DNA from 3 places in the Streptomyces sp. Sge12 genome. Region 2 is predicted to be linked to each of the others. Evidence: riboswitches for the same ligand, from Rfam matches in the RefSeq annotation. Region 2 holds a riboswitch; each other region holds the start of a gene.
The links. Region 2 has a riboswitch for cyclic di-AMP ahead of B6R96_RS06435 (LysM peptidoglycan-binding domain-containing M23 family metallopeptidase). Riboswitches for the same ligand answer to the same signal wherever they lie in the genome.

Region 1 (3,263 bases), 750 kb from region 2:
TGAGCTCCGCAGGAATTCGGCACGGAAAATCGGCCCGGCGCACAATCCGACCGGCCGCCGTGCAGCGAATTCACGCGATGCGCGATTCCACCCTTTGTATACGGGTCCTGTTAATGCCGGCCGCTCGACATGTTTACGGCAGGTTGCGAAGTCCTCACCGCCGCGCGCACCCGCAGCCGGTGCGCCCCCGCCGCCCGTTCGGCGTGGAGCACGGTCAGCGCCCGCGCCCGCTCGGCGTCCCCGCGCGCCACCGCGTCCACGATCGCGCCGTGCTCCGCCCAGGACTCCACCGGCCGGGCCGGCGCCTCCACCACGTACATCCAGGCGACCTTGTGCCGCATCTGCGTGAGCAGCGCGATCAGCCCGGGGCTGCCGGAGGACTGCGCGAGCGTCTCGTGGAACCAGCCGCCCAGGGAGCGCAGGTCCTCCCCCTGGCCCCGCCTGGCCCGCTCCTGCCCCAGCCTGACCAGCCCCCGCAGCACCTTGAGGTGTGCGTCGGTGCGCCGCCGGGCCGCTCTGGCGGCCGCCAGGGGCTCCAGCAGCATCCGCAGCTCCAGCAGGTCCGCGGCCTCCTGCTCGGTCGGCTCGGCCACGCAGGCCCCCGCATGGCGCCGCGTGGTCACGAAGCCTTCGGACTCCAGGGTCCGCAGGGCCTCGCGGACCGGGACGCGCGAGACCCCGTACCGGCGGGCCAGCACCTCCTCGGTCAGCCGCGCGCCCGGCTCGAACGCCCCGGAGACGATGTCGTCGCGGATTGCTGTGCATACCGCGTGCGCAGGAATACGCAAGACCGAACCTCCGCCTATTTCCGACTGCCAGCCTGATTGCACGCACATGCGCGTACCGAGACTCTATTGCAACACACGATAATTTCCGAGAGCAGCCGAAAATGCGAAACATTTGCACAGGGACGCGCAACACAAAGACCCCGGCTCGGGGAGCCGGGGTCTTCGGTGGAGCAGAAGGTGGAGCCGAAGCTGCTCGGGGCAGCGTCAGAGCTCGACGCCGTGCGAGCGCAGGTACGCGATCGGGTCGATGTCCGAGCCGTACTGCGAGCCCGTGCGGGCCTCGAAGTGCAGGTGCGGGCCGCTGGAGTTGCCGGTGGAGCCCGACAGGCCGATCTGCTGGCCGGGGGTGACCTGCTGGCCGACCGAGACGTTCAGCGAGGTCATGTGCCCGTACTGGGTGTACGTACCGTCGTTGTGCTTGATGACGACGTTGTTGCCGTACGCGCCACCCCAGCCGGCCTCGACGACGGTGCCGACGCCGACGGCGTGGACCGAGGTGCCGGAGGCGGCGTGGAAGTCGATGCCCGTGTGGCTGCCGGAGGACCACATGCCGCCGCCCGCGTGGTACTGCGTGCTGACGTAGGAGCCGTCCACCGGGGCGACGAAGGTGTTGAGGCGCTTGCGCTCCTCCTCGCGGGCGGCGCGCTCGGCGGCCTCGCGCTCGGCCTTCGCCTTGGCCTCGGCGAGGCGCTTGGCCTCCGCGGCCTTCTGCTTCGCGTCGGCCTCGGCCTGCGCCTTGGCGGCGGCGTGCTCGGCGGCGCGGTGCTGGGCGTCGGCCTGCTCGGAGATGTCACCCGCGAGCTCGTCGGCGACGACGACGGCACCGAGGCCGTTGTCCTGGCCGATGTTGCTGCTGTGGTTGTCCGCGGCGAAGGCCGGGGCGGCGAGGGAGCCGACGACACCCGTGGTGGCGATCGCGGCGATACCGGCGTAACCGGCGGTCTTGCGGCTCAGACGGCTGGAACCACGGTGCTTACCGGAACCAGCGGGACGACTGCCAAACGCCATGAAGGGTTTGATCCTTTCCTTCCTTCTCGCCTACCGGGTTAGCTGACGGGTTCGGAGCAGGAAGGTCTCCTACGGGCCTCCTCTTACGAGGGGGTCCGATTCACCCCAGGGACTCATGTGGGTCCCCGGCTCCCCAGGCTCGCGCCTGACGGGGACTCGGCGATCGCTGCCCGGTGCCGCGGGTGCGGCGGGCACAACTGACGGACAGCACGGCCGACGCTAGGCGGATCATCAGTCAATCGCCAAACAGACGCGGCTTTTTGTTGCGTACGCCACACCGCATACAAGCAACCTCACCATTAAACGGACAAAAGGGGTTCCGGTGAACAAGTCACCAGAACCCCTTGCTGAAACCTTCAGCCGGCCCTCAAGGAGCCGTCGCCCGACCGTCAGTTGGAGACGACCGTGACCTCACCGATCCCGAGGGCCCGCACGGGCTCCTCGATGAGCGACGCATCGCCCACCAGGACGGTGACCAGCCGGTCCGCCGGGAAGGCCTTCACGACCGCCGACGTCGCCTCCACCGTGCCGGTTTCGGCCAGCTGGGCGTACAACTGCGCCTGGTAGTCGTCCGGCAGTTCCTGCTCGACCTGGTCCGCGAGGGTGCCCGCGACCGAGGCCGCCGTCTCGAACTTCAGCGGGGCGACGCCCACCAAGTTCTGTACGGCGACATCGCGTTCGGCGTCGGTCAGACCGCCCTCGGCGAGGGTGCGCAGCACCTTCCAGAGGTCCTCCAGCGCCGGGCCCGTGTTCGGTGTGTCCACCGAGCCGCTGATGGCGAGCATCGAGGCACCCTTGCCGTCCGCGGTGGAGCGCAGCACCTGGCCGAAGGCGCGCACCCCGTAGGTGTAGCCCTTCTCCTCGCGCAGCACCTTGTCCAGGCGCGAGGTGAGGGTGCCGCCCAGGCAGTACGTGCCGAGCACCTGGGCCGCCCACACCCGGTCGTGGCGGTCCGCCCCGATCCGGCCGATCAGCAGCTGCGTCTGGACCGCGCCGGGCCGGTCCACGATGACCACGCGGCCGGTGTCGTCCGCGGTCACCGGCGGCACCGGGAGGGCGGCGGCGGTGTTGCCCGTCCAGGTGCCCAGGGTGTCCGCCAGCACGGCGTCCAGGTCGATGCCGGTCAGGTCGCCGACGACCACCGCGGTGGCGGTGGCGGGCCGTACGTGGGCCTCGTAGAAGGCGCGTACGGCGGCGGAGTCGATCCGGGCGACCGTCTCCTCGGTGCCCTGGCGCGGCCGGGACATCCGCAGGGTGGCCGGGAAGAGCTCCTTGGAGAGCTGCTTGGCGGCGCGGCGCTGCGGGTTGGCCAGCTCGTGCGGGATCTCGTCGAGCCGGTTGCGCACCAGCCGGTCGACCTCGGCGTCGGCGAAGGCCGGGGCGCGCAGCGCCTCGGCGAGCAGGCCCAGCGCCTTGGGCAGGCGGGAGGCCGGGACCTCCAGCGAGACCCGGATGCCCGGGTGGTCG
Region 2 (3,263 bases):
CCGCGCAGCCGTCGGCCGATCCACGGCGCGAGGTGCTCGCGCGCCCACTGGATGTTGTCCCGGGTGACGTCCACGGAGCCGCGCGGGCGCTGCGGGGGCCACGGCTGGTCGGGGTCGGCCGGCACCGGGAGGCCGAGCACCTGGGCGGCGCGCAGCGCGACCCGCGTGTGGCCCTCGGGTGAGAGGTGCAGCCGGTCGGTGTCCCAGGCCCGCCGGTCCTGTACGGACTTCAGCGACCAGAGGTCGAGCACCGGGCAGTCGTAGCGGTCGGCGATGGCGCGGACGTGCGCGCTGTAGGTCGCGACCTTGCCGCGCAGGTGCTTGAGCACCGGCACGCCGCGGGTGTCGAAGCCCGTGGTGATCATGACCTGGCCGACGGCCCCGGTGAGGTCGGCCACGGCCGCCTCGAAGCGCTCCGCCACGTCGTCCGGGTCGGTCCCGGGCCGGATGATGTCGTTGCCGCCCGCACAGAAGGTCACGAGGTCCGGCGCGAGGGCCTTGGCCCTCGGGAGCTGGTCGGCCACGATCTGGTCGAGGAGCTTCCCCCGCACCGCCAGATTCGCATAACGGAAGTCGTGCTCGTCGCGCTGGTCCGCCAGGAGCACGGCGAGCCGGTCGGCCCAGCCGAGATAGGAATCCCCCGGGTCCCGGGTCCCCCCACGCCTTCGGTGAAGCTGTCCCCGATCGCCGCGTACGAGCCGATGGTCTTGAGTTTCGTCGTCGTCGCTGCCACGGGAACCCATACTTCACTCCCGTAACCAACCTACGCCAACGTAATGAGGGGTTGACGGACCGTGATCTATACCACGCATGGGATAAGGAATAAGTACACGTGAGGCCGGGACCCCCCTCGGGTCCCGGCCCCACGCGGGTCGGCGGTCCGCCGGCGGGTGCCGTCAGAGGCTCGCGCCCTTCGAGCGGAGGTAGGCGATCGGGTCCAGGTCCGAGCCGTAGGACGGGCTCGTGCGGATCTCGAAGTGCAGGTGCGGGCCGGTCGAATTGCCGGTGGAGCCGGAGAGGCCGATGCTCTGGCCGGCGGTGACGCTCTGACCGGAGGAGACGGAGAGCTGGGAGAGGTGGGCGTACTGGGAGTACTTGCCGTCCGCGTGGCGGATGACGACCTCGTTGCCGTACGAGCCGCTCCAGCCGGCGGAGACCACGGTGCCCGCGCCGACGGCCTTGACGCTGGTGCCGGAGCTCGCGATGAAGTCGACGCCCGTGTGGTAACCGGAGGACCACATGGCTCCCGCGACCTTGTACTGGGTGGAGATCCCACCACTGACCGGGGCCACGAAGCCGGCGGCCGACTGCGGCGCGGCCGGGGCCTCGGCGCGGGCCTCGGCGCGGGACCCGGTGGTGGCCTCGCGCTGCACGGGGGCGGCCTTGCCGGCCTGCTTGCGCTCCTGCTTGGGCGCGGCCGGCTCGGCCGGCTTCGCGTCGGCCTCGGGGGCGGCCGGGGCGGCAGCCGCCCGGCCCGCACCGCCGAGGGTCAGCTTCAGGCCCGGGTGGATCAGCGACGGGTTGCTGCCGACGGCCTCGCGGTTGTCGGCGTACAGCTGCTCCCAGCCGCCCGACAGGTGGCGCTCGGCGGCGATCTTGGAGAGGTAGTCGCCCGGCACGACCGTGTACACGGACGGGGCGGCCTGCACGGCGGCGACGGGCGCCGCCGGGAGCGCGGCCGGGGCCTGCGGGGCCACCGCGGGAGCGACCGCGGGGGCGGCGGCCGGAGCACCGGCCGCCTGGGCGCCGGCGGCACCGATCAGCGGCAGCGCGAGGGCCGCGCCGCCGGTTCCGGCGACGGCGAAACCGCGCGAAAGGGAAAGGGACTTGGGGCGGCGGTGCTTACCCTTTGCAGGCATGACGAATTCCTCTCCGGCGCCTGCGAGGTGAGCTGTCGGGTTCGGACTGGAGATGTCCGGCCGTACATGTACGGGACATGAACGGCTTCACCCCGAGCCGTCCCGGTGAAAGGATCTCCGGGCCGGCGGCTTACCTGGTTCCCCCGCTCCTGCCGCACGAATAGGTCGGATGCGGTTTCCGGGAGGCGGCAGGATTTGGCGTTCCGCCCGGATCGATCGCGAAGGTAATCCCTTGCGGCCGCGCGCTACAAGCCGCGAATTCCCTGACGGAATAACAGGCATGAGGGACCGGCGGAATTCCGGTCACCCTGCGTCCATTCCCGACCGTCAACAGCCGCCCCGACCGGGCCATTCGCCTTCAGCGATCAGGCACTCACGGTCACCGTATGATCTGGCTCACGGGGACGTGCCCGATCTCGCCTCCGGATATGGCAAGTTGGCGCCAAGTAGTGTAATTCGGACACAGCACCCAGGATGCGGCGGAGGAGTTGCTTTGACCCAGCAGATACAGGAGCCGGAGCTGACCGGAGTGCGCAATTTCCGCGATGTGGGCGGATTGCCGACTTCTGACGGCCGAACGGTCATGACGGGACGACTGTACCGAAGCGGACATCTCGCACATGCCACCGAAAGCGATGCGGAGTTCCTCGCCTCGCTCGGCCTCCACACCATCTTCGATTTCCGCAACGGCGCCGACCACGCCCTGGAGGGGCCGGACGTCGAACTGCCGGGCGTGCGCAACGTCAACATCCCGCTCTCGGACCCGGCCGACGGGCGGGAGTTCTGGCGGCTGGTCCGCGAGGGCGACCTCGTGCAGCTGCGCGAGCTCCTGGGCGAGGGCAGGGCCGCCGCCCGGATGTCGAACTCGTACCGCGGGATCATCCGCCTGCGCACCACCGAGCACAGCCGGGTCGTGCACGCCCTCGCCGAGGACAGCGTCCCCGCCCTCATGCACTGCGCGGCCGGCAAGGACCGGGCCGGCCTGTCGATCGCCGTCACCCTGCTCGCGCTGGGCGTCGAGCGCGAGGCGATCGTGACGGACTACCTGGAGTCGAACGCCCCGCACCGCCGCTACCGCGTGCGCCGCACCGACGAGTCGGCGGACGCCCGCTCCCCCGAGGTGATGGAGCTGCTCGCACCGCTCTTCGACGCGCGCGCCGAATACCTGGTGGCCGCCTTCGACACCATCGACGAGATCTGGGGCGGGGTGGACCGCTACCTGGCGGAGGGCCTCGGGCTGCGGCCCGAGACCCTCGACCGGCTGCGGGACCGGCTCCTGGTCTGACGGGGCGGGGGCCGGTTCCCCGCCGGGGTCGGCAGGCCGTCAGCGCGCGGCGACGGCCTGCTTCACCAGCGTCCTGCCGAAGTCCCAGATCAGCCCGGACCCGCCGTGCGCCTCGTCCA
Region 3 (3,263 bases), 3.4 Mb from region 2:
GCCGCCGGCGAGAGCGGGCTGCTGGCCACCGGGGTCGAGGAACTGCTGCGCTACGACGGCCCCGTGGAGCTGGCGACCTGGCGCTTCGCCACCGAGCCGCTGACCCTCGGCGGCATGTCCGTCGCCGCCGGCGATCCGGTGCTGGTCGTCCTCGCGGCCGCCGACCGCGACCCCGAGCGGTTCGCGGACCCGGACACCCTCGACCTCTCCCGCGCCGACAACCAGCACCTCGGATACGGTCACGGGATCCACTACTGCCTCGGGGCCCCGCTCGCCCGCCTCGAAGGACAGACGGCGCTCGCCACGCTGCTGACGCGCCTGCCCGATCTGGAACTTGCTGTTCCGTCCCAAGACCTGCGCTGGCGTGGGGGGTTGATCATGCGGGGGCTGCGCACTCTTCCCGTTCGCTTCACGCCTCAAAACACTTAAGCGGAATCTGATTAAAAGTCAGGTTCGACTTGAACTTGTGACAATCGTTCGAAGGCCGCTAGGTTCTGCCGTTACCCCGCTGTTATGCGAAAGGTGCACTACATGCGTTCCGGGAACGGCCGTCACAGACGCCCCCGCCAGGTCCCCGCGCTGGTCGTCACAGCCGGAGTCACTGGCTCCGCGCTGGCTCTGCCGCTGCTCGCGGCCACCAGCGCCACTGCCGCCGACACGTCCACGTGGGACAAGGTCGCCGAATGCGAGAGCGGCGGCTCCTGGAGTGCCAACTCCGGCAGCGGCTCCTACGGCGGACTCCAGTTCACGCAGGAGGAGTGGCAGGGCGCCGGCGGTCTCGACTTCGCCGAGCGCCCCGACCTGGCGAGCAGGTCCCAGCAGATCGCGGTGGCCGAGCGCGTGCTGAAGTCCACCGGCCCGCAGGCGTGGCCGCTGTGCGCGGCCTCCGCGGGCCTCGACAAGGAGAGCCCCGCCGCGCAGGTCGACCCCGGTCTGCCCGGCGGTACGGGCCCCCTCGCCCCCTCGCCGTCCCGCCCGGACGACGTCGTCCCGTCCACCGGCGGCGGCGCGCGGTCCACGGACTACGGTGCGCCGACCCCGGCCCCGAGCCCGTCGGACACCCCGTTCCTCATTCCCGACGCCCCGTCCATCGGACTGCCCGTCATGCCCGCGCCGGACGTCCCGACGACGCCTCCCGTGGACCCGACGGCCCCGACCCTGCCGGGCGACCCGACCACCACGCCGGCCCCCGTCGACCCGACGGCGCCCACGCTCCCGGTGGACCCGACCGCCCCGACCACCCCGCCGGCCACGCCCGGACTGCCTCCCGTCGACCCGACGTCCCCTGCGACCCCCGGGGCTCCCGAGACCCCGCAGACGCTGGGTGCCACTCCCGCCGAGGGCAGCGGCAAGCACCGCGGTGCCCCGGCGGCCGAGCCGACGGCCCCCTCTGACACCGCGTCGGACCCCACGTACACGGTCCAGGTGGGCGACAGCCTGGCGACCATCGCGGTCGCCAAGGGCGTGAGGGGCGGCTGGAACGGCCTCTACGAAGCCAATGAGCAGGTCATCGGTGACGACGCCAACCTGATCAAGCCCGGCCAGAATCTGGATCTAACCACGCAATAAGGGCAGTTCAGTTATCCGGAAAGAGTCGAATGTCGGTTTTCGGCAAGTGAGACATGCGTCTCTTCCGGTCAACTGGCGTGTCCCGCCCGGGGGCTTCCGCAAACCCCGTCCTCACCTGCGCAAACACCCCTCCGGGGAGCGCAAGTAGGGGCCGTTTCTCCCCGATGTTGCTCGTTGAACATCGGGGAGAGACCTGTCTACCTTCTGAATCGCTCGCCACCGCGGGCTCCTTCGACCGCATCGCCGAATCCTGCCGGCGGACGGGGGGAACAGTCGTCGCGTCAAGCGCCGAAGGCAGGAGCGGGGGAACCAAGGTAGGTGCCGGGAGCGGCCGTTGAGAGACGGTCACGCCACCGGCTTGGGGTTAAGACGTGCGCTAGGTCGCACGGCCGGGCAACTCACTCGCCCGAACCCGACAGCTCACCTCGTAGGCGTCGGTGAGGAGAACTCCATGCTGCTTTCCGGCAAGGGCAAGCACCGTCGCGGTACTGCAATCGAGCGGTCTGTCCGGATCGTCACGCTCGCCGGTGTCGCCGGTGTGGCCGTGGCCGCCCCCCTGATGGCCGCGGGCACCGCCAGCGCCGCCACCGCGTCCGAGTGGGACAAGGTCGCGCAGTGCGAGTCCGGTGGCAACTGGGCCATCAACACGGGCAACGGCTACTACGGCGGCCTGCAGTTCTCGTCCTCCACGTGGGCCGGTTTCGGCGGCAAGTCCTACGCCCCGCAGGCCAACCAGGCCACCAAGGCGCAGCAGATAGCCGTCGCGGAGAAGGTCCTCAAGAGCCAGGGCAAGGGCGCCTGGCCGTCCTGCGGCAAGGGCCTGTCGGGCTCCGCCTACACCGGTGGCGGCGCCGAGACCCCGGCGCAGAACAAGCCGCAGAACAAGCCGCAGTCGAAGCCGAAGGCCGAGACGAAGAAGGTCGAGACCAAGGCCGCTCCGAAGACGAAGCGCGCCGAGGCTCCGGTCACCCGTTCCGAGCGCACCGAGACTCCGGCCGCGCCGCAGACCGGCAACGGCTCGTACGAGGTGAAGCCGGGCGACACCCTGGGCACCATCGCCGAGACCAACGGCGTCAAGGGCGGCTGGGAGAAGCTCTTCGAGCTGAACAAGGACATCGTCTCGGACGCCGACCTGATCTTCCCGGGTCAGAAGCTGAAGCTCAGCTGAACAATGCGGCACATGCCGCAGAACCCTGCGCCCGCGGTCCGCTGACTGCGTGCAGGATGTCCACCGCCCGGCGCGTGCCCCACGCGCCGGGCGGTGCCGTGCGCGGCCCCGAAATGCCGATGATCAAGAGACTTATGTCCCGGAAGAGGGGTATTCGGTCCCTTTTTCGTCCCAGGGTCCGGGCGGTCGGCCGGTCGAGTGCCCGGAGCCGGTTAGGCTCTAGGCGGCAAGGCCATCCCACGGCCTGACACGCCACCGCACACCCAGCGTCACATCCCAGAAGGAGATGCTCGTGCCGTCCATCGACGTCGTCGTAGCCCGGGAAATCCTGGACTCCCGAGGCAACCCCACGGTCGAGGTCGAGGTGGGCCTCGACGATGGCAGCACCGGCCGTGCTGCAGTTCCGTCCGGCGCCTCCACCGGTGCCTTCGAGGCCATCGAGCTCCGTGACGGTGACCCCAACCGCTACATGGGCAAGGGCGTCGAGAAGGCCGTCCTCGCCGTGATCGAGCAGATCGGCCCGGAG

Region 1: linked by a shared signal. The riboswitch ahead of B6R96_RS09430 (M23 family metallopeptidase) and the one ahead of B6R96_RS06435 (LysM peptidoglycan-binding domain-containing M23 family metallopeptidase) in region 2 are both predicted to bind cyclic di-AMP.
Region 3: linked by a shared signal. The riboswitch ahead of B6R96_RS21450 (LysM peptidoglycan-binding domain-containing protein) and the one ahead of B6R96_RS06435 (LysM peptidoglycan-binding domain-containing M23 family metallopeptidase) in region 2 are both predicted to bind cyclic di-AMP.

What each region holds. Positions count from the first base shown of each region.
Region 1 covers NZ_CP020555.1:2,181,501-2,184,763, forward strand. The annotation lists gene B6R96_RS09425 (GntR family transcriptional regulator) at 111-788, opposite strand; gene B6R96_RS09430 (M23 family metallopeptidase) at 993-1,796, opposite strand; cyclic di-AMP (ydaO/yuaA leader) riboswitch at 1,810-1,968, opposite strand; gene B6R96_RS09435 (M16 family metallopeptidase) at 2,186-3,263, opposite strand, start outside.
Region 2 covers NZ_CP020555.1:1,430,058-1,433,320, forward strand. The annotation lists partial or broken gene B6R96_RS06430 (SGNH/GDSL hydrolase family protein) at 1-733, opposite strand, end outside; gene B6R96_RS06435 (LysM peptidoglycan-binding domain-containing M23 family metallopeptidase) at 897-1,859, opposite strand; cyclic di-AMP (ydaO/yuaA leader) riboswitch at 1,862-2,037, opposite strand; gene B6R96_RS06440 (tyrosine-protein phosphatase) at 2,353-3,144, shown strand; gene B6R96_RS06445 (aspartate aminotransferase family protein) at 3,184-3,263, opposite strand, start outside.
Region 3 covers NZ_CP020555.1:4,786,060-4,789,322, forward strand. The annotation lists gene B6R96_RS21440 (cytochrome P450 family protein) at 1-429, shown strand, start outside; gene B6R96_RS21445 (LysM peptidoglycan-binding domain-containing protein) at 532-1,569, shown strand; cyclic di-AMP (ydaO/yuaA leader) riboswitch at 1,846-2,018, shown strand; gene B6R96_RS21450 (LysM peptidoglycan-binding domain-containing protein) at 2,021-2,737, shown strand; gene eno (phosphopyruvate hydratase) at 3,024-3,263, shown strand, end outside.